2 regions of the Streptomyces sp. NBC_01635 genome follow, and region 1 is predicted to be linked to the other one. Evidence: riboswitches for the same ligand, from Rfam matches in the RefSeq annotation. Region 1 holds a riboswitch; the other holds the start of a gene.

Evidence for each region. A riboswitch is a leader RNA that binds a small molecule or an ion and turns the genes downstream of it on or off. The one in region 1 is predicted to bind glycine.
Region 2: linked by a shared signal. The riboswitch ahead of gcvP (aminomethyl-transferring glycine dehydrogenase) and the one ahead of cycA (D-serine/D-alanine/glycine transporter) in region 1 are both predicted to bind glycine.

What each region holds. Positions count from the first base shown of each region.
Region 1 is NZ_CP109277.1:7,334,326-7,338,110, forward strand. Features, by position in the region: gene OHB56_RS34120 (TIGR00366 family protein) at 1-377, opposite strand, end outside; glycine riboswitch at 1,110-1,206, shown strand; glycine riboswitch at 1,207-1,298, shown strand; gene cycA (D-serine/D-alanine/glycine transporter) at 1,623-3,101, shown strand; gene OHB56_RS34130 (HD domain-containing protein) at 3,383-3,785, opposite strand, start outside.
Region 2 is NZ_CP109277.1:1,613,675-1,617,459, forward strand. Features, by position in the region: gene gcvP (aminomethyl-transferring glycine dehydrogenase) at 1-1,571, opposite strand, end outside; glycine riboswitch at 1,743-1,839, opposite strand; gene OHB56_RS07855 (PRC-barrel domain-containing protein) at 1,951-2,325, shown strand; gene OHB56_RS07860 (DNA polymerase IV) at 2,331-3,785, opposite strand, start outside.

The sequences.
Region 1 (3,785 bases):
GAGCTGAGCATCGCCACCGCGGCGGTGAACGCGATCGCCGCGCGCGGCGACTCGGGGATCTGCGCCATGCGGGCGATCAGCCGGGCAACCGGAGCGGACACCGCGACCGCGTACCCGCCGATGATGATCATCGCCATCTGCAGGGTGAACTGGATCAGCGACCAGAAGCCCTGACCCCACGCGTCCACGAGGGTGGTGGGGCTCTCCCCCGTCGCGAGCCCCAGAGCGAAGATCAGGAACGTGCCGACGAGGACGAACCCGAAGGCGTCCGGAAGCCACCGCTCGGTGAAGGCGGTGAACCGCAACGCAACCCGCGCCAGCCAGGTGTCACCCTCAAGCACCTCGGCGTCCCGCTCGGTGTGGACGTCCCCGACCATGGTTCGTCTCGCTTCCTCTTCGGACGGCTGTTCACCATGCGTACGAACAGCGTCGTCTGACGGTTGATCCGCGACTCGGGCAAAGAGCTTCGCGGGTGGGAAGAAGGAAAGGGAAGGGGGTGCCTCCGATTCGTTATGCCTCGATCGCGCAGCGGGAAGGAACACGGCGGAAAGGTGGGGGCGCAAGCCACTTCGCCCATCGGTTTTATGGGCCTGATCGACATGGCAGCCCAGGGGTGATGTCGTGTAGGCGCCTCCTCGTGCGGGCGGTGTCGGTGCGCCCACGAACGCGGTAGCCCTCACACGATGGGTGCGAGGGAGACGACACGGACCGCTCCGAAGCGAGGTGGGCCGTCTCGTGCACCTGCGCCCGAGACGGGAAGTCCGGTACGTCCGTGGCGCCGGACGCTCGGGGCGGCTCTGAAAGCCGGGCGGACCGCGTCGCACCGGTTCCGGAACGCGCCGTATCGGCGAGGGAGGGTGACGGTGTGGATGCCGACGGCGAGGGGCCGAGGGGAGGGGCCGAAGCCTGCCTCGGTTCGCGGGCGGGCAGGGCGCCTGCGTCCGCGACCGTAAAGGGACGGCCCTGCGCCCGACGCGCAAAGCCGACCCGGTTCCTCGGGCGGCCCGCGCCCCCGGGAAGGTGAACGCGGTCCTACCCGGCAGTAAACGATCAACGTTCGCGCAGGTCTTGACCGACTGCCGGTGCGGGCCTAGCCTCACATCGCCGCTCATCCCGCTGCGGGAGAGCACCGGGTCAGCCAGACCCGGGCGCCGAAGGAGCAACACCTCCCCGGAAACTCTCAGGCACCCCTACCGCTCGGGCAGGCACCTCTGAAAAGCAGGCGCTCCCGCGCCTCGCCCACGGTGCAAGCCGCGGACTTCCGCGGCGAAGCTCTCAGGCTCCATGACAGAGGGGGAGGCTCCACTCGGCAGCGCGGGCTCCTGCCCGTGCTCGACCTTCGAGGACCCCCCCGATGACTCTCCTGTTACCTCGCCTCCGGCCGCCGACCGCCCGCCGGTACCCCGGCTGAGCTCCGGCTTTCTCATCCCCGCCCTCGTCGGCCAACGGCCCCTTGCAGGCATGTTCGGAGTACCCGGCACCATCCCGGCCGGCCGCCACCACTGGCGCCGGCTCCGCGTGCCCGCTCGTTCCCCCCTGCGTGTGCGGCTGCTTCCCGAGACACGCCTGCCGAGACACGCCTGTCACGGCCCGCACGCACCAAAGATCCACGAGGTTCGCTCATGCACGAAAGCAATAAACTCGGCCCGACCATCGCTCCCGTACCCGAGACGGAGCCCGGACAGACGCCCTCCCCCGCGGGCGAGCAGCACCTTTCCCGGCAGTTGTCCAACCGGCACATCCAGCTGATCGCGATCGGCGGGGCCATCGGAACCGGTCTGTTCATGGGGTCGGGCAAGACGATCTCACTGGCCGGCCCCTCGGTGATCTTCGTTTACATGATCATCGGCGCGATGCTGTTCTTCGTGATGCGGGCGATGGGAGAGCTGCTGCTCTCCGACCTGCGCTACAAGTCCTTCGCCGACTTCGCCTCGGACCTTCTCGGACCGTGGGCCGGCTTCTTCACGGGATGGACCTACTGGTTCTGCTGGATCGTCACCGGTGTCGCCGACGTCATCGCGATCTCCGGGTATGTGTCGTACTGGTGGGGAGGGCTCGCGCTGTGGATCCCGGCGCTCGCGGCGGTCGTCCTGCTGATCGTCCTGAACCTGCCCACGGTGAAGGCGTTCGGTGAGACCGAGTTCTGGTTCTCACTGATCAAGATCGTCGCCATTGTGACGCTGATCGTCGTCGGGTTCGGCATGGTGCTGGGCGGCTTCCAGGCGCCCGGGGGCGCCACCGCGAGCTTCTCCAACCTCTGGAACGACGGCGGCTTCTTCCCCACCGGCCCCATGGGGTTCGTCGCGGGATTCCAGATCGCCACCTTCGCCTTCGTCGGCATCGAACTGGTCGGCACCACCGCGGCGGAAACCAAGGACCCGGAACGGAACCTGCCCAAGGCGATCAACTCGATCCCGGTACGCGTGATGCTGTTCTACGTGGTGGCCCTGATCGCGATCATCTCCGTCACGCCCTGGCGTCAGATCAGCGCGGACCGCAGCCCCTTCGTCGTGATGTTCACGCTGGCCGGCCTCGGCATCGCCGCATCCCTGATCAACTTCGTGGTGCTGACCTCTGCCGCCTCGTCCGCGAACTCGGGCATCTACTCCACCTCACGGATGGTCTACGGCCTGGCCCAAGAGGGTGACGCGCCGGCGCGGTTCGGCCGGCTCACCTCCAGGAAGGTGCCGGTCAACGCCCTGCTCCTGTCCGGCCTCTTCCTGCTTCCCGGTGTCGTCATGGTCACCATGGGCGACTCGATCATCGAGGCCTTCACGCTGGTGACCACCATCTCGGCGCTGCTGTTCATATTCGTCTGGTCGATCATCCTGATCTGCTACCTCGTGTACCGCAAGCGCCGTCCTCACCTGCACGAGGCGTCGACGTTCAAGATGCCCGGCGGCATCGTCATGTGCTACGTCGTCCTCGCCTTCTTCGCGTTCCTCATCTGGGCACTGACCCAGAAGGAGGACACCCTGCAGGCGCTGCTGGTGACCCCGGTGTGGTTCGTCATCCTCGGCATCGCATGGGCGGTTCACCGTCGCCGTCGCCGCCCCGATCAGGTCCGGCAGGAGGCATCCCCGGTCGGCTCCGTCGAGTAACGGCTGGAGGGAGAAGCCGTTTCTCGACCGATCTCGGAACGTGCAAGTCGAACAGAGTTCCTGATCGGGTGTTCTTCCGGCCGTACGCGCAGGAAGGCAGGGCCTCCTGGTAGCTCGGGGCGCGACCCCGTTCCGAGCGGTTCCCGGAGGCCCTGTCGTCGTTGTCGTACGCACCCGACCCCGTTGACTTCAACTCGCCTGCGCGGTCGGGTGATTGCCTCGCGCACGTGTACGGCGACAAGGGCTGTCGCGGCAGCCCGTGCAGGGACGGCCAACGGCGATCACGGGCGGACGCCCACGCTCCCGTCCTCGTCCACGCCTCCGCCCGGCACCGGGCGGGCGAGGTCGGGGTCGCCGAACTCGGTGCGCAGGGCCTGGAAGGCGGTCACCTTCTCCTCGCCGAAGCGGCGGACCTGGGCGGCGTACTCGTCGGGGGAGAGGAACGCCGCCGGCCTGGACTTGCTGTGGAACTTGTCCGCGTACATCACCAGCCGCTCCTCCCGCGTCGCCGCCGTGTAGTCCGCGGGAGGCAGGGGGAGGCCCTGGCGCACGATGTCGTGCCGGGTGATCCCGACTCCGGTGTGGTGGGAGCAGAACCGGCACAGGGCCTCGGGGAAGCCCTCCGCTTCGAGGATCTCCTGGCCGAGCAGTCCATGGCGGACGTAGCTCTTGTGGTCCAGCCGG
Region 2 (3,785 bases), 5.7 Mb from region 1:
TCCATCTCCGCGGTCGCGTTGAGCTTCATGGTGCAGGAGCCCAGCGGGATCATGCCGCGGTCCAGCGCGTAGTCGCGGTCGGCGAGCCTGCGCAGGTAGCGCAGCATCGCGGTCTCGGAGCGGTGCTGGTGGAAGACGGGGTGCGTCAGGTACTCGTCGGCGCGCAGCAGGGCGTCCGGGAGGGTGTTCCGCGCGGCCGCGTCCAGGGATTCGACGTCTCCCTCGACACCGAAGGCGCTCCACACGGCGGCGAGCCGGTCGCGCGTGGTGGTCTCGTCGCAGGCGATCGAGACGAGGTCGGCGTCGACGAGGTGCAGGTTGACGCCGTTGTCCCGGGCGGCGGCCACGACCTCGGCGGCCCGCCCCGGGACCCGGACGGTCAGCGTGTCGAAGTAGGAACCGTGGACGATCTCCACGCCGCCGGCCCGGAGCCCTTCGGCGAGGACCGTCGCGTAGCGGTGGGTGCGCCACGCGATCGTCCTCAGCCCCTCGGGGCCGTGGTAGACGGCGTACATGCCGGCCATGACCGCGAGCAGCACCTGGGCGGTACAGATGTTGCTGGTGGCCTTCTCGCGGCGGATGTGCTGCTCGCGGGTCTGGAGCGCGAGCCGGTAGGCCCTGTTCCCGTCCGCGTCGACGGAGACGCCGACGAGCCGGCCGGGCAGGCTGCGCGCCATCTTCTCCTGCACGGCCATGTATCCGGCGTGCGGTCCGCCGAATCCCATCGGTACGCCGAAGCGCTGCGTCGTGCCGACCGCGATGTCCGCGCCGAGTTCGCCGGGGGACGTCAGCAGCGTGAGGGCGAGCAGATCGGCGGCGACGGTGACGAGCGCGCCCAGCTCGTGCGCCCGGTCGATCACCGGCTTGATGTCGCGTACGGCACCGGAGGCGCCCGGGTACTGGATCAGCACGCCGTTGATCTCACGCTCGGCGACCTCGGCGGGGATGCCCTCGCTCAGGTCGGCGACGACGACCTCGACGCCGGCCGGCTCGGCTCGGGTCCGGAGGACGGCGACGGTCTGGGGCAGCGCGTCCGCGTCGACCAGGAACAGGCCCTTCTTGTTCTTGCCCATGCGGCGAGACAGCGCCATCGCCTCGGCGGCCGCGGTGCCCTCGTCGAGCAGGGAGGCACCGGAGGTCGGGAGGCCGGTGAGCTCGGCGACCGTGGTCTGGAAGTTCAGCAGCGCCTCGAGCCGTCCCTGCGAGATCTCGGGCTGGTACGGCGTGTAGGCCGTGTACCAGGCGGGATTCTCCATGACGTTCCGCAGGATGACGGGCGGTGTGAAGGTCCCGTAGTACCCCAGCCCGATCATGGAGCCGAGCACCTCGTTGCGGTCGGCCAGCGACTGCAGCTCGGCCAGCACCTCGGGCTCGGTCCGGGCGCCCGGCAGATCCAGCGCGTCGGCGTTCTTGATCACATCCGGGACCGCGGCGGCCGTCAGCTCGTCGAGCGAGCCGTAGCCGACCTGCGCGAGCATCTTGGCGCGGGCCTCGTGGTCGGGGCCGATGTGACGCTGCTCGAAGGGCGTTCCCTGTTCGAGCTCGGAGAGGGGAATGCGATGGGCGGTCATGTGCGGAGGCCTCCTGGTCCGACGACCTTCGAGGGGCACCATGGCGGGTGCCCGGACGGCCTCCCCCTCTGTCATCTCAACCTGAGAGCTTCACCGGCCGCCTGGGGCGGCCGGCTTTCACCGTCGGTGAGAGCGGGAGCCGTCGACACCCGCTCTGCTTTCCAGAGTGACCTCGTCCATGCGGTACGTGGGCCTGAGAGATTCCGGGGAGGATTTGCTCCTTCGGCGCCCTCCTATGGTGCAAAGAGGGCTCTCCCGCACGGGGTCAGCAGCCGCTGCCAGGGTACCAGCGAGGGCAAGACCCGGACTTTCGAGTGGCCGCCCCGCCGATTGTGCCGTTTTGTAGTGCTGACGAATCCTTGCGACCCGTGGAGGGCCCGTGCAGACCGACATCGATCCGCGCAACCTGATCGGCCGCAAGGCGTTCGACCGCAACGGCAACCGGATCGGCACGATCGACGAGGTCTACCTCGACGACGCCACCGGCGTGCCGGAGTGGGCGGCGATACGCACCGGCTTGTTCAGCAGGGACGCCTTCGTCCCCCTGGAGCCGAGCGAGCTGATCGACGGCGGCCTCCACATCCCCTTCGAACGCGCTCTGATCAAGGACGCCCCCGACTTCGGTGTGGGCCGCCATCTCTCCCCGGAGCAGGAACTCCAGCTCTACCACCACTACGGCCTGGACACGGCCCCCCCGGCCCCGCTCCCGGACCACGACTTCGGCAGGCTCGCCGGCAGGGACGACTCCGCCTGACGAGATCACCCGCGGCGCACCCGAGCCACCGCCCCCGTACCGGCCCTTGAACCCTGGCTGCCCCGGGCGGCCCGGCCGTCCCGGGTACTCCGGGCGTCGCCGTCGGCCCCGCCGTGGGCGCCCTCACCGCCCCGGCCGTCACCGCCCTGACCGTTCTCGCCGCTCGGGTCTCCCCCGCCGTCCTCGCTGTCCCCGGGGCTTCGCTCCACCAACGGCAGCGGATCCGCGGGGTGCAGGTCCCGGTCGTCGGTCCGGAAGGTCCTCACCCGCCCCGGCGCCGACCCGGGCGTCTCGAACCGCACCGTGACCCGCCCGAGGCCGCTGCCCTGGACCCACCCATGGCCGTACTCGCTGTGCCTTACGTCGTGCCCGGCCGGCCAGCGCCGCTCGGCGCCCGCCTGTTGCCGTTCTTCCACGGGCACCGCCGCCTCCGCTTCCTCGCCCGGCGGCTCCTTGTCCGGCTCCCCCGCCGCCTGCGCGAACAGGTCCTCCTGCGTGTAGTCGGCGAGCCCGCTGACCCCCACGCCCAGCAGCCGCACGCCGCCCGTCGTGTCGACCGAGTCCAGCAGCCGCGCCGCCGCCTCACGCACCACCGCCGGATCGTCCGTGGGCCCCCGCAGGGTCTCGGAGCGGGTGAGCGTCGAGAAGTCGTACCGCCGCACCTTCAGCACGATGGTCCGTCCCGACAACCCCGCTGTCCTCAGCCGGCGCACACAGCGGTCCGCGAGGCGCTGCACCTCCACCCCGACCCGCACCCGGTCGTGGATGTCCACGTCGTAGGTGTCCTCGACCGACACCGACTTCGTCTCCCGCTCGGCCACCACGGACCGATCGTCCTTCGCCAGGGACATGGCGTGCAGGGCATGTCCGTGTGCCTTGCCGAGCAGGCGTACCAGCTCGTCCTCTCCCGCCTCGGCGAGGTCCCCGACCGTGTGGATGCCGACCCGCCGCAGGTGGTCGCCGGTGGCCGGTCCGACACCCGGCAGTGTCCGGACCGGCAGAGGCGCCAGCAGGGCCCGCTCGGTCCCCGGCTCGATCAGCACCAGCCCGTCCGGCTTGGCCTGCTCCGAGGCGATCTTCGCCAGCATCTTGGAGGCCGCCAGCCCCACCGATCCGGTGAGTCCCGTGACCGCCCGTATGTCCGCGCGCAGCTTCGCGCCGGCCAGCCGGGCGGACCGCTCGTCCCAGGCCGCCCCTCCGGCCTCCAGATCCACGAACGCCTCGTCCAGGCTCAACGGTTCCACCAGGGGCGACAGCGCCCGCAGCAGCTCCATCACCTGGCCGCTGATCGACCGGTAGAAAGCGAAGCGGGGGACGAGATACGCCGCGTTCGGCGCGAGCCGCCGCGCCTGCGCCATGGGCAGCGCTGAACGGACACCGAAGACCCGGGCCTCGTACGAGGCGGTGGCGACCACACCGCGCGGCCCGAGCCCGCCCACGATCACGGCCTTCCCGCGCAG